DNA from 4 places in the Dactylosporangium sp. CA-152071 genome. Region 2 is predicted to be linked to each of the others. Evidence: riboswitches for the same ligand, from Rfam matches in the RefSeq annotation. Region 2 holds a riboswitch; each other region holds the start of a gene.
The links. A riboswitch is a leader RNA that binds a small molecule or an ion and turns the genes downstream of it on or off. The one in region 2 is predicted to bind cobalamin.
Positions count from the first base shown of each region.

Region 1: it holds a riboswitch for cobalamin, as region 2 does, so the genes downstream of both, ACQEVZ_RS13885 (VWA domain-containing protein) here and metE (5-methyltetrahydropteroyltriglutamate--homocysteine S-methyltransferase) in region 2, are expected to answer to the same signal.
Region 3: it holds a riboswitch for cobalamin, as region 2 does, so the genes downstream of both, cobN (cobaltochelatase subunit CobN) here and metE (5-methyltetrahydropteroyltriglutamate--homocysteine S-methyltransferase) in region 2, are expected to answer to the same signal.
Region 4: it holds a riboswitch for cobalamin, as region 2 does, so the genes downstream of both, bluB (5,6-dimethylbenzimidazole synthase) here and metE (5-methyltetrahydropteroyltriglutamate--homocysteine S-methyltransferase) in region 2, are expected to answer to the same signal.

Region 1 is NZ_JBNJMZ010000001.1:3,133,511-3,138,329, forward strand. It holds gene cobO (cob(I)yrinic acid a,c-diamide adenosyltransferase) at 1-4, opposite strand, end outside; gene ACQEVZ_RS13885 (VWA domain-containing protein) at 7-2,112, opposite strand; cobalamin riboswitch at 2,148-2,320, opposite strand; gene ACQEVZ_RS13890 (hypothetical protein) at 2,391-3,242, shown strand; gene ACQEVZ_RS13895 (hypothetical protein) at 3,319-4,104, shown strand; gene ACQEVZ_RS13900 (hypothetical protein) at 4,118-4,498, shown strand; gene ACQEVZ_RS13905 (copper resistance CopC family protein) at 4,523-4,819, opposite strand, start outside.
Region 2 is NZ_JBNJMZ010000001.1:894,451-899,269, forward strand. It holds gene ACQEVZ_RS03505 (maleate cis-trans isomerase family protein) at 1-668, opposite strand, end outside; gene ACQEVZ_RS03510 (TetR/AcrR family transcriptional regulator) at 665-1,222, opposite strand; gene ACQEVZ_RS03515 (DUF4437 domain-containing protein) at 1,306-2,199, shown strand; cobalamin riboswitch at 2,207-2,429, shown strand; gene metE (5-methyltetrahydropteroyltriglutamate--homocysteine S-methyltransferase) at 2,561-4,798, shown strand.
Region 3 is NZ_JBNJMZ010000001.1:3,099,217-3,104,035, reverse strand. It holds gene cobN (cobaltochelatase subunit CobN) at 1-1,676, opposite strand, end outside; cobalamin riboswitch at 1,717-1,938, opposite strand; gene ACQEVZ_RS13735 (precorrin-3B synthase) at 2,053-3,192, shown strand; gene ACQEVZ_RS13730 (precorrin-8X methylmutase) at 3,189-3,863, shown strand; gene ACQEVZ_RS13725 (precorrin-2 C(20)-methyltransferase) at 3,860-4,819, shown strand, end outside.
Region 4 is NZ_JBNJMZ010000001.1:2,931,968-2,936,786, forward strand. It holds gene ACQEVZ_RS12945 (MBL fold metallo-hydrolase) at 1-556, shown strand, start outside; gene ACQEVZ_RS12950 (metallophosphoesterase) at 645-1,331, shown strand; cobalamin riboswitch at 1,420-1,622, shown strand; gene bluB (5,6-dimethylbenzimidazole synthase) at 1,661-2,281, shown strand; gene ACQEVZ_RS12960 (roadblock/LC7 domain-containing protein) at 2,337-2,843, opposite strand; gene ACQEVZ_RS12965 (hypothetical protein) at 2,840-3,178, opposite strand; gene ACQEVZ_RS12970 (S8 family serine peptidase) at 3,519-4,819, shown strand, end outside.

The DNA of each region.
Region 1 (4,819 bases), 2.2 Mb from region 2:
GCATGTTCAGCTCCCCACGGTGGACAGTGCCGACAGCGGCAGGCAGTCGGCGGACAGGGCCCGGGCGAGGCGGCCGGCGAGGCCGAGCCGCACGGGGCCGGACTCGCAGTCGACGACGACCGCGGGGATGCCGGCGAGCGCGGGCACGACGGTCATCGGGTCGGGCCCGCTGGTCGCGCGGCCGTCGGTGACGACGACGAGCAGCGGGCGGCGGCGGGCGTCGCGGCGCTTCTCGCCGTGCAGCGTGCGGGCGGCCTGGCGCAGTCCCGCGGCGAGGGGGGTCCGGCCGCCGGTGCGCAGCTCGGCGAGGCGCAGCACGCCGACCTCGTGGCTGGCGGTCGGCTCGAGGACCGTGGTGGCCTCCGCGCCGCGGAAGGTGATCATGCCGACCTTGTCCCGGCGCTGGTACGCGTCGCGCAGCAGCGACAGCACGGCCGTCTTCACGACGGTCATCCGCTGCCGGGCCGCCATCGACCCGGACGCGTCGACGACGAACAGCACGAGGTTGGCCTCCCGGCCCACCTTGACCGCCTCGCGCAGGTCGCGGGCGTGGACGCGGCGGGACCCGCGCAGCGCGGCGGCGCGCACGGTGTCGGGCAGGTGCAGGCTGACGAGCTTGCCGCTGGGCTGCCGGGACCGCACGACGCGGCCGTGCCGGCCGTGCGCGGGTGAGCGCCGCCCGGCGTGGGAGCCCTGCTGCCGGTTGGCCCTCCCACCGATCTTCAAGAGCCGCGTCTTGTACGGGGCCTGCGCGAACGCGAGGTCCCCGGCCGGGCCCGTGGCGGGACCGGTGCCCCCATCGACGTCCGACGTATTGACCATCGTTTGTTCGGGGGTCGGGCGGCCACCCGGATCGTCGACCGGACCCGACGAGCCGGAATTGTCGGACGAGCCGGTAGAAGCGCTCGGCGGAGGCGGGCCACCGCCGTCGGGACCGCCGCCGTCAGGACCGCCGCTGTCCGGGCCGCCGCCATCGGGGCCGTCGGTGTCAGGGCCGTCGTCAGGGCCGTCGTCAGGGCCGTCGTCAGGGCCGTCGTCAGGGCCGTCGTCAGGGCCGTCGGTGTCGGAGCCGCCGTCGTCGGAAGCGTCGTCGGGGCCGTTGAGCTCCTGGTCGAGGATCTCCTCCAGGCGCTCCTGGTCCGCGCCCGGCGGGTCCAGAGGGTCGCGGCGGCGCCGGTGCGGCAGCGCGAGCCGGGCCGCGTCCCGCAGGTCGTCCTTCGTCACGACGGTCCGGCCGTGCCAGGCGGCGACGGCGACCGCCGTGCGGGCCACGACGATGTCGGCGCGCAGGCCGTCCACCCGGTACGCGATGCAGATCCGCGCGATCCGGTCCAGCTGCGCGTCCGGCAGCGTGACCCGGGGCAGGATCTGCCTGGCGGCGGCGATCCTGCCCGCCAGGGCCGCGTCCTGCTCGACGTAGCGGGCGGCGAACCCGGCCGGGTCGTTCTCGTACTGCAGCCGCCGCCGCACCACCTCGGCCCGCGGCTCGACCGTGGCGGGCGCGGCCACGCCGACGACCAGGCCGAACCGGTCGACGAGCTGCGGCCGCGGCTCGCCCTCCTCCGGGTTCATGGTGCCGACGAGCAGGAAGCGGGCGGCGTGCTTGACGGAGACCCCGTCGCGCTCGACGTGGGCGCGGCCCATCGCGGCGGCGTCGAGGAGCAGGTCGACGAGGTGGTCGGGCAGCAGGTTGACCTCGTCGACGTAGAGGACGCCCCGGTGCGCGGCGGCGAGCAGGCCGGGCTCATAGGCCTTCACGCCCTCGCCGAGGGCCCGCTGCAGGTCGAGGGTGCCGACGACCCGGTCCTCGGTGGCGCCGACGGGCAGCTCGACCAGCGCGGAGCGGCGCCGGGCGGCGGGCGTGCCGGCGGTGTGCGGGCCGTCGGGGCACGAAGGGTCGGCAGCCAGAGGGTCGCAGGCGAAGCGGCAGCCGGCGACGACGTCGACCTCCGGCAGGAGCGCGGCGAGGCCACGCACGACGGTCGACTTGGCGGTGCCCTTCTCACCCCGGACGAGGACCCCACCGATCGCCGGTGACACGGCGGTGAGCAGCAGGGCCAGGCGCAGGTCGGGCAGGCCGACCACGGCCGAGAACGGATACGGCGACGTCACGGGCACATCCTCCTCGAGCGGGTCCGCGCCCGCTGGGTCATGGAGCACGAGCGGCTGGAGTCTCCTGACTCCCGGATCGCCGCCATCCCCCGACCTTCCGGCTTTCGGCCGTGGCCCTTGCGCTGGAGGGTGGCTCCCCGGTCACAGTGGCGGGACCGTCCCAGATTCGCACTGGGTTCCTCCCTTGACCGCTCGGGGTTCATCGTGTCCCACGGCTCCCAGTGACGTCAACGTGACCCAAATCCTTCGGGCCGGGCACGACCGGCCGAACAGATGACATGTGGAGGAGCGTCGCGCACGCCGTCCTGTGCGTCGTGTTGACCATGGGTCTGCTCGTCGCGTCGGTACGGCCGCGCCTGCCGCCCCTGGCGCCCGAGACGAGCGTGGCGCCGCCGGGCACCCGGGCCATGTGGCTGTGGGAGCGGGAGCGGCCGGAGGCCGTCGTCGACTGGGCGCAGGCACGCTCGGTGACGACGATCTTCGCGTACTACGACCCGCGCGCCGACGTGACGGAGCTGACCCGGTTGCGTGCGCTGTGTGACGACGCCGGGATCGCCCTCGACGCGCTCGGCGGCGAACCGGCCTGGACGACCGACCACGCGACCGCGCTCGCCTGGGCGCGGGCCGCCGCGGCGTCCGGCCTGTTCCGGGGGCTGCACGTCGACGTCGAGCCCTACCTGCTGCCGGCCTGGGAGGAGCGGCAGGCGGCGCTCGTACCGCAGCTGCTGCGGCTGCTGGACGAGCTGGTGCTGATCGGCCCGCCGGTCGAGCTCGACGTGCCCTTCTGGCTGCCGACGGTCCAGGTCGGCGGGGAGAACCTGGCTGACGCCGTGCTCGCCCGGGTCGACGGCGTCACGGTGATGAGCTACCGCAACACCGCGACCGGCGGCAACTCGATGCTCGGCGTCGCCGACGACCTGCTGCGGCGGGCCGGGAAGGCGGCGAAACCGGCCCGGCTGGGCGCGGAGACGCAGGCGCTCGGTGACTGCGCGTACTGCACGTTCCACGGCGGCACGGACAGCGCCATGCGAGCCACGCTCAGCGACGTCGACCGGGCCGCGCAGCGCTACGCCGCGTTCGAGGGAATCGCGGTGCACCAGTACGACACCTGGATAGCGCTCACCGGCTAGCTCAACCGGCCGCCGGCCCGGCCGATCTGGAATTCGTCATCAGGCAGCCATCATCAACAGAGAAGGACCTCTACCGATGCGCCGTTCAGCCTCGATCGCCCTCGCCTGCGCCGCGGGCGCGGCCGCCATCGTTCCCGCCGCGGCGCCGGCCAGCGCCGCGACCCCGGACCTGGGCCTGGTGGTGCCGCTGCTCGCGCCGATGCTGCCGGGGCAGTCGGGCTGGGTGGGCACACTGTGGGGTGCGGCCGACGACGTCTGCGACGTGCGGGTCACCGCCTCCGGGGCGGGCCTCACCATCACGTACCCGTCGAACACGCAGAGCTACTCGTCGCTGTCGAAGGGTGACTCGCTCGCCGCCGGGCGCGTGGACTACATCGCGTTCAACATCAGCGTCGCCACGAACAAGCTCGTGTCGCTGAACCCGGTGACGCTGAACTACTCGTACACCGAGAAGGCCGACGGCGCGACCACCTGCACCGGCACGAAGCGCACCGGCTCGCAGGTCGCGACCCTGCCGGTCGTGTCGGTCACCGGGGACGCCGTCACCCAGAAGACCTCGACGGTGACGGTGCCGAAGAAGACCCCGGTCTGGTCGCAGCTGGTGTTCCAGGCGCGCAAGGGCGGCGTCGACGACCTGCGCATCACCGTCTCCGGCGGCCCGACCGGCCTGGTCGTCAGCTACCCGCAGGAGCGCGCGTACACCCAGCCCAACCAGGCCGCGGCGCTGGCCGTCGGCACCGACGACTTCGCCGCCGTGAAGTTCGACGCCACGAACGTGGCGGTGGGCACCTACAAGCTGACGGTCAAGCAGACGTACGGCGGCATCACCGACACCAACGACCTCACGCTGGTCGTCGTCTAAGGAGGACGCTGACATGATCCGCTCGCGTGTGCTGCTCACCATCGCCGCCCTCGCGGTCACCGCCGGCCTGGCGGGCTGCGGCGACGAGGGCTCGAAGACCCCGGCGAAGATCTCCGCACCGTCGACGGCCGGACCGTCCGCCAGTGCGTCGTTGACACCCGAACGGATGGAGACGATCTTCCTGGACACGACCGCGGCGCACCTGTGCTCGGTCCAGTCGCGGGTCTACACCGACCCGGCGGCGATGGCCGACGCGTACGCCAGCAAACCCCTGTACACGGGGCTGGCCGACGCGCAGGTCGAGCAGTACCAGCAGCGGGTCATCGCCGACCCGGCCTTCGCCGAGCGGCTCACCGCGCAGATCCAGGCGACCTGCGGCACCACCACCGGCTGACCGGTGCCGTCGCGGCCGTCCTCCTCAGCGGAGGGCGGCCTTGCGGCGTTTCTTCTCCGGCTGCACCGGCGCACGCCGGGCCGCGAGCCCGATCATGAGGCCGACACCCACGATGAGCAGCGCCGGGATCAGCCAGTCGGTGAGCACGAACGGCGTCTTCACCGGCGCCGGCGCCGACACCGGCGGCTGCGCCTGCTGCGGGCCCTGGGTCGGCCCGACCGCCGCCGGCGGGGTGCCCTCCTTGTTGAGCGCGCGGGTCAGCGCCTCGGACGGGCCGGCGGTCGGCGCGGTCCAGCCCGCCGGCGCCGGCGTCACCGGGCC
Region 2 (4,819 bases):
GTGGCGGCGTTGATGGCGATGACCGGCTTGCCGAGCTCCTCCTCCAGGGTGTCGGCGAGGGCGACGAACGACAGGTTGGTGCCGACCTGCACGATCGCGTCGACGTCCGGGGCGTCGAGGTCGGCGACGACGGCGCGGAGGCGTGCGGAGGGGACGCGGGCGATGTCCGTCGCGGTCGGGCAGCGCAGGCCCGTGATGGCGGCGACGTCGAACCCCGCCTCGGTGAAGAACCGGCCCACTTCGCGGTCGGCGATCGGCTGATACGGCGAGAACACCGCGATCCGGTGGCAGCCGAGCTCCCGCAGGGCGGCGCGGCACGAACTGGCGCCGGTGGTGACCGGGAGGCCGGTGCGGGCGCGCAGGCGGTCCTCGAACGCGGCGTTGCCCTCCACGCCACCCCAGAACGTCTCGGCGGACATACCCATGACCATGCGGTCGGGCTCGGCGGTGAGGACGTCGCGCACGGCGGTGTCGATGGAGGCGCGGATCTGGACCAGCAGCGCCTCGAAGCTGGCGTCGTCGCCCATCGCGGGGTTCGGGATGTGCATGGAGCCGGCGCGGAACGCCACCCCCGGCACCCGGGCGCTCCAGTAGTCGTGCTCGACGACGGTGTTGGTGCTGGGGACGATGACGCCGAAGACGGCGCGCGGCCCGACGGCGTTGGTCATGCGCTCAACTCCTGACAGACGGCGGAGACCATGCGGTGTGCCCGCGCGCGGGCGGCGGGGCGGTCCAGCAGCAGCGCGTCGAGCAGGAGCGGCGAGACGATCGCGGCGACCGCGTCCTCGCGGTCCTTCGCCGGGGCGCCCGCGGCGCGCAGCACGGTGTGGAACGGCGCCAGGAGGTCGGTGACGTACCGCTGGCGCAGCGGCACCGCCGCCGGGTCGGAGGCGGCGGCGACGACGAGGGCCTGCAGGAACGCGCCGACGGGCCGGTCGCGGAGCCGGTCGCACAGCTGGTCGACGGCGGCGTGCAGGTCCTGCGCCGGCTCGCCGGTCGGCGCGCCGGGCGGCAGCGGCGCGACGTCGATCAGCGCGGCGAGCACCGCGCCGGGCGTGGGCCAGTGCCGGTAGATGGTCGACCGGGACACGCCGGTGACCTGGTGCAGCCGCTGCGCGGTCAGCGCCGCCGCACCCTCGGCCAGCAGCAGCTCCAGGGCCGCGGTCAGCACGACGGTCTCGGTGTCGGAGGTGGGGCCGGCGGGTCGGCCAGGTCGGGTCACGAGCGTTGACGGTACACCTTGTACGCGAAACTATTAAGCGATACATTCCGCACCGGAAACTGCTGCCGAGCCTGGAGGCACCCATGCGCCCGCACGTGGAGATCGTCGACGAGCGTGACCTGATCTGGCACCTCGCCGAGTTCCAGCACGCCACCGGCACCGCCGAGCAGCGCAACCTCAGCTACGACGAGGAGGACGGATCGGCCTCGCTGAAGGTCCGCTTCACCGGCGACTGGTCGCGGCCCGCCGGCGTACACGACGCGGACACCGAATGGTTCGTGCTGTCCGGCGAGGTCGTCATCGGCGACACCGCCCTCGGGCCGGAGGGCTACTGGACCGCGCCCGCCGGCGTGTGGACCCCGCCGGTCACGGCGACGGCCGGCACGGAGATCCTGCTGTTCCGCGAGTACGGCGACTGGCACTTCCACCCTGAAACCAAGGACCGCGAAACCGTGCGGCCCGACCAGAAGCTCGTCGTGCTCGACAGCGCCCGGATGCCGTGGATCGACGTCAAGGACGGCTCCCCGATGCGCTTCGACCTCGGCGGCACGCCGGTGCCGGGCCTGTTCATCAAGCTGCTGCACCGCGACGAGAAGACCGGCTTCTACACCCGGCTCATCAAGGCCAAGCCCGGCTGGCGGGAGGTGCCGCTCGCACACCACCCGTGCTCCGAGGAGGCGTACTGCCTCGACGGCGGCTTCGACTACAACTTCGGCAAGATGTGGCCCGGCACGTACTTCTGGCGCCCGCCGCTGATCCGCCACGGCGACTTCACCGCCGACGCCGAGGCCGGCTGCACGTGGATCGTGCGCTCCGACGCGGACCTCGTCGACTGGTACACCGACAACGCCCGCGTCCAGATGCACGGCGACGCCACCAACTGGGGCGAGGGCTTCCCGCACAGCGCCGCGCCGCGGTTCATCGAGCCGGTCCGCTCCCGCAGCATCGGCCGCTGGAGCGACCCGACGCACCAGTGAAGGCATGTATGGTGTTCGGTGCAGCTGGTTCGGCCGGTCCCCCAGGACCGGCCGTGGCAACAGGGAATCCGGTGCGAATCCGGGACTGCCCCGCAGCGGTGAGTGGGAACGACCGCCGTCATTGAGCACTGGGCCGCGAGGCCTGGGAAGCGACGGCCAGTAGGCGACCCTGGACGACATCCAGGGTCACGCCCGCGAGTCCGAAGACCTGCCAGCGCACCGCGCGCCGCCCGGCGTGCGGTGGTCGGAGGCCGCGCGGGACGGCCGACGCCATCGAACGGCCCACGCGGCGCGCCGCCGCGCGGCCGGTGGCGTCCCCCCGTGCCAGTCCGGCCGTCGTGACTGTGCACCGAGGGGACACATGAGCACCACATTCGGGCTGAGCACCGTGCTCGGCTACCCGCGCATCGGCGGGAACCGCGAGCTGAAGCGGGCCGTCGAGGCCTACTGGGCCGGCACCATCGACGAGGACACCCTGGAGCGCACGGCGGCGACGCTGCGCGCCGACGTGTGGCAGACGCTGCGCAACGCCCGCCTCGCGGCGATCCCGTCGAACACGTTCTCCTACTACGACCACGTCCTCGACACCGCCGTCGCGGTCGGGGCGACACCCACGCGGTTCACCGCGCTCGGGCTGTCGAAGCTCGACACGTACTTCGCCATGGCCCGCGGCGTGGACGCCGAGCCGGCGCTCGAACTGACGAAGTGGTTCGGCACCAACTACCACTACCTGGTGCCCGAGATCGGACCCGACACCGTCTTCGCCGCCGACCCGGCCAAGGCGCTGCGGGAGCACGCCGAGGCCCGCGCCCTGGGCATCGAGACCCGGCCGGTGCTGGTCGGACCGGCCACGTTCCTGCTGCTGGCCAAGGGCGACGACCCGTTCGCCCGGCTCGACGACCTGGTCGGCGTCTACGCCGAGATCCTCGCCGCCCTCGCGGATGCGGGTGTCTCGTGGGTACAGCTGGACGAGCCGGCCTACGCCACGGACCGCGGCCCGGACGAGATCGACGCGCTGCGCCGCGCCTACTCCCGGCTCGGCGCGCTCAGGGCCCGGCCGAAGCTCTTCGTCGCCACGTACTTCGGCGAGATCGGCGACGCCCTGCCGGCCCTGCTGGACACGCCGGTCGAGGCGATCGGCCTCGACCTGGTCGCCGGCCCCGGCAACCTCGACCGGCTCGCGGCCGCCGGACCCCTCGGCGGCAGGACGATCGTCGCGGGGCTCGTCGACGGCCACAACGTCTGGCGCACCGACCTGCGCGCCGCGGTCGCCGCCGGGGCGGTCGTCGCCGGCCTGGCCGACCACGTGGCGGTGTCCACGTCCTGCTCGCTGCTGCACGTGCCGGTGGACCTGTCCGTCGAGACCCGCCTCGACCCGGGCCTGCACGAGCGGCTCGCGTTCGCGCGGCAGAAGGTCGACGAGGTCGTGCTCCTCGGCCGCGCGCTGCGCGACGGCACGGCCCACCTGCCCGCGCCGCTGCCTCCGCCCCCGGCGGCGTGGCGGCACGACGAGGTGCGCGCCCGGCTCGCCGCCCTCACCGCCGCGGACCGGCGGCGCGGCGACTCCACCGCCCGCGCCGCCCGCCAGCAGGAACTGCTCGGGCTGCCCGACCTGCCGACGACCACGATCGGCTCGTTTCCGCAGACCGCCGAGCTGCGCGGGGCCCGCGCCGCGCTGGCCGCCGGCACCCTCGACGACGAGGGCTACACCGCGCTGATGCGGGCCGAGGTCCGGCGGGTCGTCCGGCTGCAGGAGGACCTCGGCCTGGACGTGCTCGTGCACGGCGAGCCGGAGCGCAACGACATGGTGCAGTACTTCGCCGAGCAGCTGTCCGGGTTCGCCGCCACCGAGCACGGCTGGGTGCAGTCGTACGGCTCCCGCTGCGTCCGCCCGCCGATCCTGCACGGCGACGTGGCCCGCAGGGCGCCGATGACGGTCGGGTGGGCCACGTTCGCCCAGTCGCTGACCACCCGGCCCGTCAAGGGGATGCTCACCGGCCCGGTCACCATCCTCGCGTGGTCGTTCGTCCGCACCGACCAGCCGCTCGCCGGCACCGCCGACCAGGTCGCGCTCGCGCTGCGCGACGAGTGCCGGGACCTCGAGGCCGCCGGGATCCGGGTGATCCAGGTGGACGAGCCGGCGCTGCGCGAGACGCTGCCGCTACGCCGGGCGGCGCAGGGGGCCTACCTGGACTGGGCGGTCGACGCGTTCCGGCTCGCGACCAGCGGCGTCGCCGACGACACGCAGATCCACACCCACCTGTGCTACTCCGAGTTCGGCGACGTCATCACCGCGATCGACGCCCTCGACGCCGACGTCACCAGCATCGAGGCGTCCCGGTCGAAGATGGAGGTCCTCGACGACCTCGCCGCCGCCGGGTACCGGCGTGGCGTCGGACCCGGCGTGTGGGACATCCACTCGCCGCGGGTGCCGTCGCGCGAGGAGATGGCCGAGGCGCTGCGCCACGCGGTCGCGGCCGTCCCGGCCCGGCGGCTGTGGGTCAACCCCGACTGCGGCCTGAAGACCCGCGGCTACGCCGAGGTCGAGGCGTCCCTGCGGCATCTCGTCGCGGCCGCCGCCGAGGTCCGCGCCGGCTGATCTCTGGAGCCGTGGCACGTG
Region 3 (4,819 bases), 2.2 Mb from region 2:
GCGTGCGCCCGCCGCTTCGCCTGGGTGCCCTCGCCGGGGTCGTTGACCAGGAACGGGTAGATCAGCGGCAGGTTTCCGAGGGCCGCGTCGGCACCGCACGAGGCGGACATCCCGACCGTCTTGCCCGGCAGCCACTCGAGGTTGCCGTGCTTGCCGACGTGCACGACCGCGTGCGCGCCGAACTCGTCGGCGAGCCACCGGTACGCGGCCAGGTAGTGGTGGCTCGGCGGCAGGTCGGGGTCGTGGTAGATCGCGACGGGGTTCTCCCCGAAGCCGCGCGGCGGCTGCACCATCACCACGACGTTGCCCTCGCGCAGCGCGGCGAGGACGATCTCGCCGCCGGGGTCGCGGGACGTGTCGACGAACAGCTCACCGGGCGCCGGCCCCCAGTGCCGCTCCATGTCCTCCCGCAGGTCGGCGGGGAGCGTGTCGAACCAGCTCCGGTACCGGGCGGCGGAGATCCGGATTGGGTTGCCGCGCAGCTGGTCCTCGGTGAGCCAGTTCACGTCCTGCCCGCCGGCGGCGATGAGCGTGTGCATCAGCGCGTCGCCGTCCTTCGGGAAGCCGTCGGCGCCGACGTACCCCTGCGCGTGCATCGCATCGAGCAGCCGCACGACGCTCGCGGGCGTGTCGAGGCCGACCGCGTTGCCGATCCGCGCGTGCTTCGTCGGGTACGCGCTGAGCATCAGCACGATCTTGCGGTCCTCGGGCCGCAGGTGCCGCAGCCGGGCGTGCGCGACCGCGGTCCCGGCGACCCGGCCGGCCCGCTCCCGGTCGGCGACGTACACGGTGAGGCCGTCGGCGTCGATCTCCTTGAACGAGAACGGCACCGTGATGATCCGGCCGTCGAACTCGGGGATCGCGACCTGCGTCGCGGTGTCCAGCGGCGACAGCCCGTCGTCGTTGGCGTCCCAGGTGTCGCGGGAGCTCGTGAGGCACAGCCCCTGCAGGATCGGCACGTCGAGCGCGGCCAGGGCGCCGACGTCCCACGCCCCGTCCTCGCCGCCGGCCTGCGCGTCGGCGGGCCGGGTGCCGCCCGCGGCGAGGACCGTGACGACCAGCGCGTCCGCCTGCCGCAGCGTGTCGAGCAGCTCCGCCGGGGCGGCCCGCAGCGACGAGGCGAACACCGGCAGGGCCCGCCCGCCCGCGTCCTCGACGGCCTCGCAGAGCGTCTCCACGAACGCGGTGTTTCCCGCCAGGTGGTGCGCCCGGTAGTAGATGATCCCGACGGTCGGACCGTCGGCCGTGGAGTCCCGGTCCAGCACTCCCCACGCGGGGGTCTGCACCGGCGGCGCGAACCCGTGGCCGGTCAGCAGGACCGTGTCGGAGAGGAAGTTGTGCAGCTCGGCGAGGTTGGCGGGGCCGCCCTCGGTGAAGTAGGCGTGGGCCTCCGCGGCGACGCCGGCGGGCACCGTCGAGTGGCGCATCAGCTCCGCGTCGGGCAGCGACTCACCGCCGAGCAGCACCACCGGCGCCGGCAGGCGCAGCAGCGTGTCGAACCCCTCCTGCCAGTCGCGGTAGCCGCCCAGGAACCGCACCACGACCAGGTCGGCGCCGTCGGCCAGGGCCGGCAGCTCCTCCACGGTGAGGCGGGACGGGTTGGCCAGCCGGAACGCCGCGCCGCTCGCACGGGCGCTGAGCAGGTCGGTGTCGGACGTCGACAGCAGCAGGATCACGCCGGGGTCCTCCCTCGGGGTCCGCGCCCCAAGTCGGTCGGGAAAGGTTCCGGCGGCGGAGAGTCTCCTGGCTCCCGGATCGGCGCTCGCCTCCGGCCTTCCCGGGCTCGCACCCGGTGGCCGTCGTCTCCGGCCTCCGGGGCGCTGGGCCCGGTGGCCGTCGTCGGAGGTCCACTCCCCGGTCACAGTGGCGGGACCGCGCCGGATTCACACCGGCTTCCTCCACACGTCGCCGTACAGCACCGCCAACTCTGCCGGTCACGGCTTCCTTGCGTCAAGCTCGCCCGGGCCGGCCGCCGCCGGTCGGCCCGCTTGGCCGGGTCGCTTGGTCGGCTTCCTTGGGTCGGGGGCGGCGCTGCGCAGTAGTATCCGGCGCGTGCAGGCTGCCAGTGGACGTGACGCTCCGGACCGGTGCCCGGGTGCCGTGCAGGTCCACGCGGCGGCCGACGGCGGTCTTGCCCGCGTCCGGCTGCCCGGCGGGCGGCTGACCGTCCCAGCCCTCGCGGTCCTCCGCGCCGCCGCCGCGGACCTCGGCGACCCCGCCCTGGAGCTCACCTCGCGCGGAAACGTGCAGATCAGAGGGCTGCGGCCGGACGCGTCGCCGGAGCTGGCGGCCAGGCTCACCGCCGCGGGACTGCTGCCGTCGGACACCCACGAGCGGGTCCGCAACATCATCGCCAGCCCGCTCAGCGGCCGCGACGGCCTCGGCGAGCTGGACGTGCGGCCGGTGGTGGCCGCGTTCGACGCCGGGCTGTGCGCCGACCCCGCGCTGGCGGCGCTGCCCGGCCGGTTCCTGGTGACCGTCGACGACGGGCGCGGCGACGTGTCCCCGCTCGGCGGCGACGTCGGCCTGCACGGCGACCGCCTCCTCCTCGCCGGGCTCCCGACCGCGGGCCGGGGCGGTGACAACCCCGCTGAGCTGCTGCTCCGGGCGTCCCGGGCGTTCCTGGACGAGCGCGCTGCGCAGGGCGGCACCGCGTGGCGGCTGGCCGAGCTGACCGACGGCCCGGCCCGGGTGGCGGCCCGCCTGGGGTTCGCCCCCGGTACAGACGTTGACCAATTCGTAGGCTCGCCTGGGCCGGCGGTCGGACGGGCCCCGCAGGTCGGGGGACTGGTCGCGCTGACGGTGGTCGTACCACTCGGGCTGCTGACACCGGAGCAGTCGGCCGCGCTCGTCGCGGCGGCGCCGGGGGAGATCATCGTCACGCCGTGGCGGACCGTCGTCGTGCCCGACGTGCCGGTCGAAGAAGCTGGACGTCTCGAGTCACTGCTGACGACCGCCGGCCTCGGCACCGACCCCGCGACGCCGTGGGCCGGGGTCACGGCGTGCGCCGGCCGGCCCGGCTGCGCGAAGGCCCTCGCCGACGTGCGCGCCGACGCCCGCGCGGCCGTCCTCAGCGGTCTCGACCATGCGTTGCCGGTGCACTGGGTCGGCTGCGAACGGCGCTGCGGCGCACCGAAGGGAAGGCACGTGGAGATGCTCGCGACCGCCGACGGCTACCGGGTGCTGTCATGACGGCTCAGGAGACCGTCGCTGATGGCGCCTCCGGTTCCGTCCAGGACGGTGGTTTCGACTACGTCAAGGACGGCGCGGAGATCTACCGGCGGTCGTTCGCGACGATCCGCGCCGAGGCCGACCTGTCCGCGCTGCCCGCCGACGTCGCCCAGGTCACCGTCCGCATGATCCATGCGTGCGGCATGGTCGACCTCGCCGGTGACGTCGGGTACAGCGCGGACGTCGTGCGCCTCGCCCGCGCCGCCCTGCGCGACGGCGCCCCGATCCTGTGCGACGCGGAGATGGTCGCCTCCGGCGTGACCCGCGCCAGGCTGCCCCGCGACAACGAGGTCCTGTGCACGCTGCGCGACCCGCGGGTCCCGGCGCTCGCCCACGAGCTGGGCACCACCCGCAGCGCCGCCGCCCTCGACCTGTGGGGTCCGCGCCTCGACGGCGCGGTCGTCGCCATCGGCAACGCGCCGACGGCGCTGTTCCGGCTCCTGGAGATGATCGCGGCCGGCGCGCCCCGGCCCGCGGCCGTGCTGGGCATCCCCGTCGGGTTCATCGGCGCGGCCGAGTCGAAGGTCGCGCTCGCGGCGTCGGACCTGCCGCATCTGGTCGTGCACGGCCGCCGGGGCGGCAGCGCGATGACGGCCGCCGCCGTCAACGCCATCGCGGACGAGAAGGAATGACCACAGTGGACACCGGTCGGTTGTACGGCGTAGGACTCGGCCCCGGCGACCCGGAGCTCGTGACGGTCAGGGCGGCCCGGCTCATCGCCGCGGCACCCGTCGTCGCGTTCCACAGCGCCCGCCACGGGCGCAGCATCGCCCGTTCGATCGCCGCGCCGTACCTGCGCGACGGCCAGATCGAAGAGGCGCTCGTCTACCCGGTCACCACCGAAGAGGTCCGCGACTACCGGGCCCTCATCGAGGAGCACTACGACGCGTGGGCGGCCCGGCTCGCCGCGCACCTCGACGCCGGCCGCGACGTGGTCGTGCTCTGCGAGGGCGACCCGTTCTTCTACGGCTCGTACATGCACATGCACAAGCGTCTCTCGCACGCCTACGCGACGGAGGTCGTGCCGGGCGTCACCTCCGTCTCGGGCGCGTCAGCGGTGCTCGGGCGCCCCCTCGTCGAGCGCGACGAGGTGCTCACCGTGCTGCCCGGCACGCTGCCCGTCGAGGACCTGGCCGCGCGGCTCGCCAGCACCGACTCCGCCGCCGTCATGAAGCTCGGCCGCACGTTCGGGGCCGTCCGGGACGCCCTGGAGCGCGCCGGCCGCCTCGACGACGCCTGGTACGTCGAGCGCGCCACCACCGCCAACGAGCGCGTCGCCCCTCTGTCCACTGTGGACCCGGCGGAGGTCCCGTACTTCTCCCTCGCCCTGCTGCCGAGCCGCATGCACGAGGAGACGGCGTCGGCGCTGCGGTCCACGCCGCCCGCGGTCGCCGCCGGCGAGGTCGTCGTCGTCGGGCTCGGCCCGGCCGGCCGGGACTGGCTCACCCCCGAGGCCCTGGCCGCGGTCGAGGCCGCCTCCGACCTCGTCGGCTACGCCCCGTACCTGGCCCGGATCCCGTCCAACCCCCGCCAGCGCCGGCACGCCTCCGACAACAAGGTCGAGTCGGAGCGCGCCGAGTTCGCCCTG
Region 4 (4,819 bases), 2.0 Mb from region 2:
CTCTCACGACCAGCACCCCGACAACCTCGACACCCTCGGTCGTGCGTTCGCGGCGTCGGTACCGGTGGTGCTCAGCACCCCGGCGGCGGCCGCCCGCCTGGGCGGCCAGGTCACCGGCCTGGAGCCGTGGTCCCACACCGACCTGCCCCGGCCCGGCGGCGACGGCCACGTGCGGGTCACCGCCGTCCCCGCGCAGCACGGCCCCGACGGCACCGAACACCTCACCGGCCCGGTCACCGGGTTCGTCCTGCACGGCGACGGCCTGCCGACCGTCTACGTCAGCGGCGACAACGCGTCGCTGGACGTCGTCGCCGCCGTCGCGGAGCGCTTCCCGTCCGTCGACGTGGCGATCCTGTTCGGCGGCCGGGCCCGCACCGCGCTGCTCGGCGACGCCGACCTCACCCTCGGCGCGGCCGGGATGCTGGCGGCGGCCAGGCTCCTGGACGCGAAGACCGTGGTGCCGGTCCACGTCGACAGCTGGGCCCACTTCACCGAGGGCATCGCCGACGTCCGCGCCGCGTTCGAAACCGCGGGCAGCGCACACCTGCTGCGATAACCACGGGACCGCCACGGGACCGCCACGGGACCGCGGGCGACGCGCACCCGCCGCGGTAGCCGCGCGCCGGCCGGGGTAACCGGCAGGGGTGCTCATCGCCCACCTCAGCGACCTCCACCTCGGCGCGCAGCCGCCCGACCGGTTCGACCGCGTCATCGCGTACATCGGCAGCCTCCGCGAACCGGTGGACGCCGTGCTCGTCACCGGCGACGTCGCCGACCACGGACTCGACGCCGAATACGCGGCGTTCGGCCGGCTCCGGACGCTCGGTGTGCCCGTCCTCGCGGTGCCCGGCAATCACGACGACCCGGCCGCGTTCCGGACCGACCGCGCCGAGACCGTGGCGGGGGTGCTGTTCGCGCTGTGCGACTCGTCGGTGCCCGGGCACGCCGAGGGCTGGCTCGACGACGGCACCCTCCGGTGGCTCGACGGCACCCTCGCGGCGGCGACGGGCACGCCCGCGCTCGTGTGCTGCCATCATCCGCCGGTACCGGTCGGCAAGCCCGCCGCGGACCAGGTCCGCCAGCTCGGCGCCGGGCGGCTCGCCGAGGTCCTCCGCCGCCACCCGGACGTGCTCGCCGTCCTGTGCGGGCACGTCCACAGCGCCGCCGTCGGCACGTTCGCGGGCGTGCCCGTGCTCGCCGCGCCGGGCGTCGAGTCGACGATGGTGCTGCCGTGGGAGCCCGAGGACCGGCCCGAGCCGCCGCCGGCGCTCGCGTTCCACCTCGTCGAGGACGGCCGGCTCACCACTCACTACCGGCTCTGCGTGCCCTGAGCCCTGACGGTCCGCGAATGGCGCGGACTGAGCCCCTGCGGTCCGCGAATGCCGCGGCCCGGCCGGGCCGCCGCGTATGCTGCCGGACGGCACGAACTGAAGCGAGGTGCCCCGGGCGACCGGGGAGAATCGGGAAGCCGGTGTGAATCCGGCACGGGCCCGCCGCGGTGATCGGGGAGCTGCCGTCCATGCGCACCGACGGTGCGCGGTCACTGGCCTCAGGGCTGGGAAGGCGGACGGTGCAGGCGTTGATCCGAGAGTCCGAAGACCGGCCTCGCGGTCACCGGCCGTCCGTGACGGGCGGCCACGAGCAGCGGGAGCCTGCCCTGATGAGCACCGACCTGTACGACGTCGTGCACCGCCGCCGCGACGTGCGCGGCCAGTTCAATGGCGCGCCGATCCCCGCCGACGTCCTCGACCGCGTGCTGGGCGCCGCCCACGCCGCGCCGAGCGTCGGCCTGTCCCAGCCGTGGGACTTCGTCCTCGTCCGCGACCCCGCCCTGCGCGGCGCCTTCCACGACCACGTCCGCACCGAACGCGACACGTTCGCCGCGACGCTCGACGCCGACCGGGCCGCGGCCTTCGCCCGCATCAAGATCGACGGGGTGCTGGAGTCGACCCTGTCCGTGGTCGTCACGTACGACCCCGGCCGCGGCGGCCCGGCGGTCCTCGGCCGGCACGCGATCGCCGACGCCGGCCTCTACTCCGTCTGCCTCGCCATCCAGAACCTGTGGCTGGCCGCGACCGCGGAGGGGCTCGGCGTCGGCTGGGTGTCGTTCTACCGCGAGCCGTTCGTCCGTGAGCTGCTGGGCGTCCCGGCCGGCATCCGCCCGGTCGCCTGGCTGTGCCTGGGCCCGGTGACCCACCTGGAGTCCGTCCCCGACCTGGAGCGGCACGGCTGGCGCCGCAGGGCACCGCTCGCCGACGCCGTGCATCACGACCGCTGGTAGCCGGCGCCGCGCGGGGCGGGCACGGCGCCGGGCGGGACCGGAGCCGGGGCGGGGCTCAGAGCAGCGCGGCGAGCTGCTGGCAGGTCGGGCGGGCCTCCAGGTGCAGGCGGGCGACGTTGAGCCCGTCGCTGCCGAGCACCGCGAGCAGCGTGCTGCCGTCCACGGCGTACACGGTGAAGTAGCCGCCGTCGTTGCGCATGGTCGCGTCCCGGAACGGTGACTGCCCCAGCACCAGCGCCACCTGCCGGCCCAGGCCGAACGTCGTCGCCGCCAGCGCGGCCGCGTCGTGCGGCTCGGTGCCCCCGCCGGCGTCGTACGCGCCCAGGTCGTAGGTGACCAGCAGGCCGTCGACGCCGGCGAGCACGCTGCCGCGGACCCCCGGCACGCGCAGGCGCAGGTCCGCCATCGCGGCGCGCACCGGGGACAGGGCGGCGTCGAGCGGCTCGGGCCGCGTGCCGAACTGCGGCGACTGCAGCTGACCGACGCCGCCCCCGGGCTCGAGGCCCTCCCTGCGCGGCAGGCCGTCCTCGTCGGGGGCGCCGCCGAAGAAGCCGGACGTCACAGTTCGAGGCCCTCCTCGATCGCGCGCAGCTGGTGGCGGGCCAGCGCGAGGTTGGCGCGTGCCTTCGCGAGCGCGACGTACAGGAACAGCCCGTGGCCGTTGCGGGAGTGCAGCGGCCGGATGATGTGGTACTGGCTGTCGAGCGTGATGAGGATGTCCTCGATCGGCTCGCCGAGACCGAGCATCTCGATGGTGCGCAGCTTCGCCCGCACGACGTCGGTGTTGCCGGCCGCGGCCACCGTGATGTCGAAGTCGGCGCCGCCGCCGAGGGTGCCCAGCGTCATGCCGCTGGTGTAGTCGACGAGCGCGACCGCGAACGCCCCCTCGATGTTCATCGCGCTCTTCAGCGCGACATCCAGGTTGTTGCTCAAATCCGTGCCTCCTGAGCTGGTGCGGGTGCCGCGGCCAGCCTCGCACGGAGCGATCTTTCGCTGCACCCTTCGACGCAGCTTTTAGCCAGACGGCTCATAGCCAGCTGGCTTCTCAACCGATCCACCGGTCACTGCCGGTGAGCGCACGCAACTCATAAACAGTTTTGACGGCGCAGATCGTCGCCGTCTGTTCACCGGGGTGACCTTCGCCGGTCGCGTCCTCCTACCTTCTGCTCCAGCCCTCCGGGGTCGGCGTCAACCGGACCCGGCCACGGAGCTGGCATCCCTCGGAGGAGGTCTCACCGTGTTCCACCGAATTACGGCGGCCGGCGTCGCGCTCGTGGCGGGGCTGGCCGGTGCCTTCGCGGCGGCCGCGCCGGCGGCGGCCGTCGCGCAGGGCGCGATCCTGTACGCGGACAGTCCCGACGCGGTGGCAGGCCGCTACATCGTCACGCTGAAGGACGGCTCCACCGCGATCGCCACCCAGGCCCAGCGGCTCACCGGCAGGTTCGGCGGGCAGACCCGGCACGTGTTCGACAGCGTGCAGCGGGGCTTCTCGGCGAACATGTCCGTGCAGCAGGCGCAGCGGCTGGCCGCAGACCCGGCCGTCGCGTCGGTCGAGGCGGTCCAGCGCATCACCGTCCTCGACACCCAGAACAACCCGCCGAACTGGGGCGACGACCGCATCGACCAGCGGAGCCTGCCCCTGAACCAGGCGTTCACCTACCCGGCCGACCCCGGGCAGGGCGTCACCGTGTACGTGCTGGACACCGGCCTCAACGCGAGCCACACCGAGTTCAGCGGCCGGGTGAAGCAGGGCACCGACATCGTCGACGGGGACAGCAACCCCGCCGACTGCCACGGCCACGGCACGCACGTCGCGGGCACCGCCGTCGGCACCACGTACGGCATCGCGAAGAAGGCGAACCTCGTCTCGGTCCGCGTCCTGAACTGCCAGGGCTCCGGCACCAACGACGACCTGATCGCGGGCATCAACTGGGTGCGCACCAACGCCCAGAAGCCGGCGGTCGCGAACTACTCCATCGGCTGCGGCAGCCGCTGCAGCAGCCAGGCCATGGACAGCGCCGTGTCGAGCCTGATCAGCTCGGGCGTGCAGTTCGTGCAGGCGGCCGGCAACAACGGCGACGACGCCTGCTACTACAGCCCGCAGGGCGTCGGCGCGGCGATCACCGTCGGCAACAGCAACAGCTCCGACGCCCGCAACAGCACCAGCAACTACGGCTCGTGCCTGGACCTGTTCGCGCCGGGGACGAGCATCGTGTCGGCGTCGTACTCCAGCAACACCGGCAGCGCGACGATGACGGGCACCTCGATGGCGTCGCCGCACGTGGCCGGCGCCGCCGCGCTGTACCTGGGCGCGAACCCGAACGCGACGCCGGCGCAGGTCCGCGACGCGCTCGTGAACAACGGCACCACCGGGAAGATCACCAGCGCCGGGAGCGGCTCGCCCAACGTGCTGCTGTACACGGCGTTCATCGGCGGCGGCACGCCGACCGACCCGGCCGTGACCAACCCGGGCAACAAGAGCTCCGTCGTCGGCCAGCAGGTCGACGTTCAGGTCCAGGGCAGCGGCGGCACCACGCC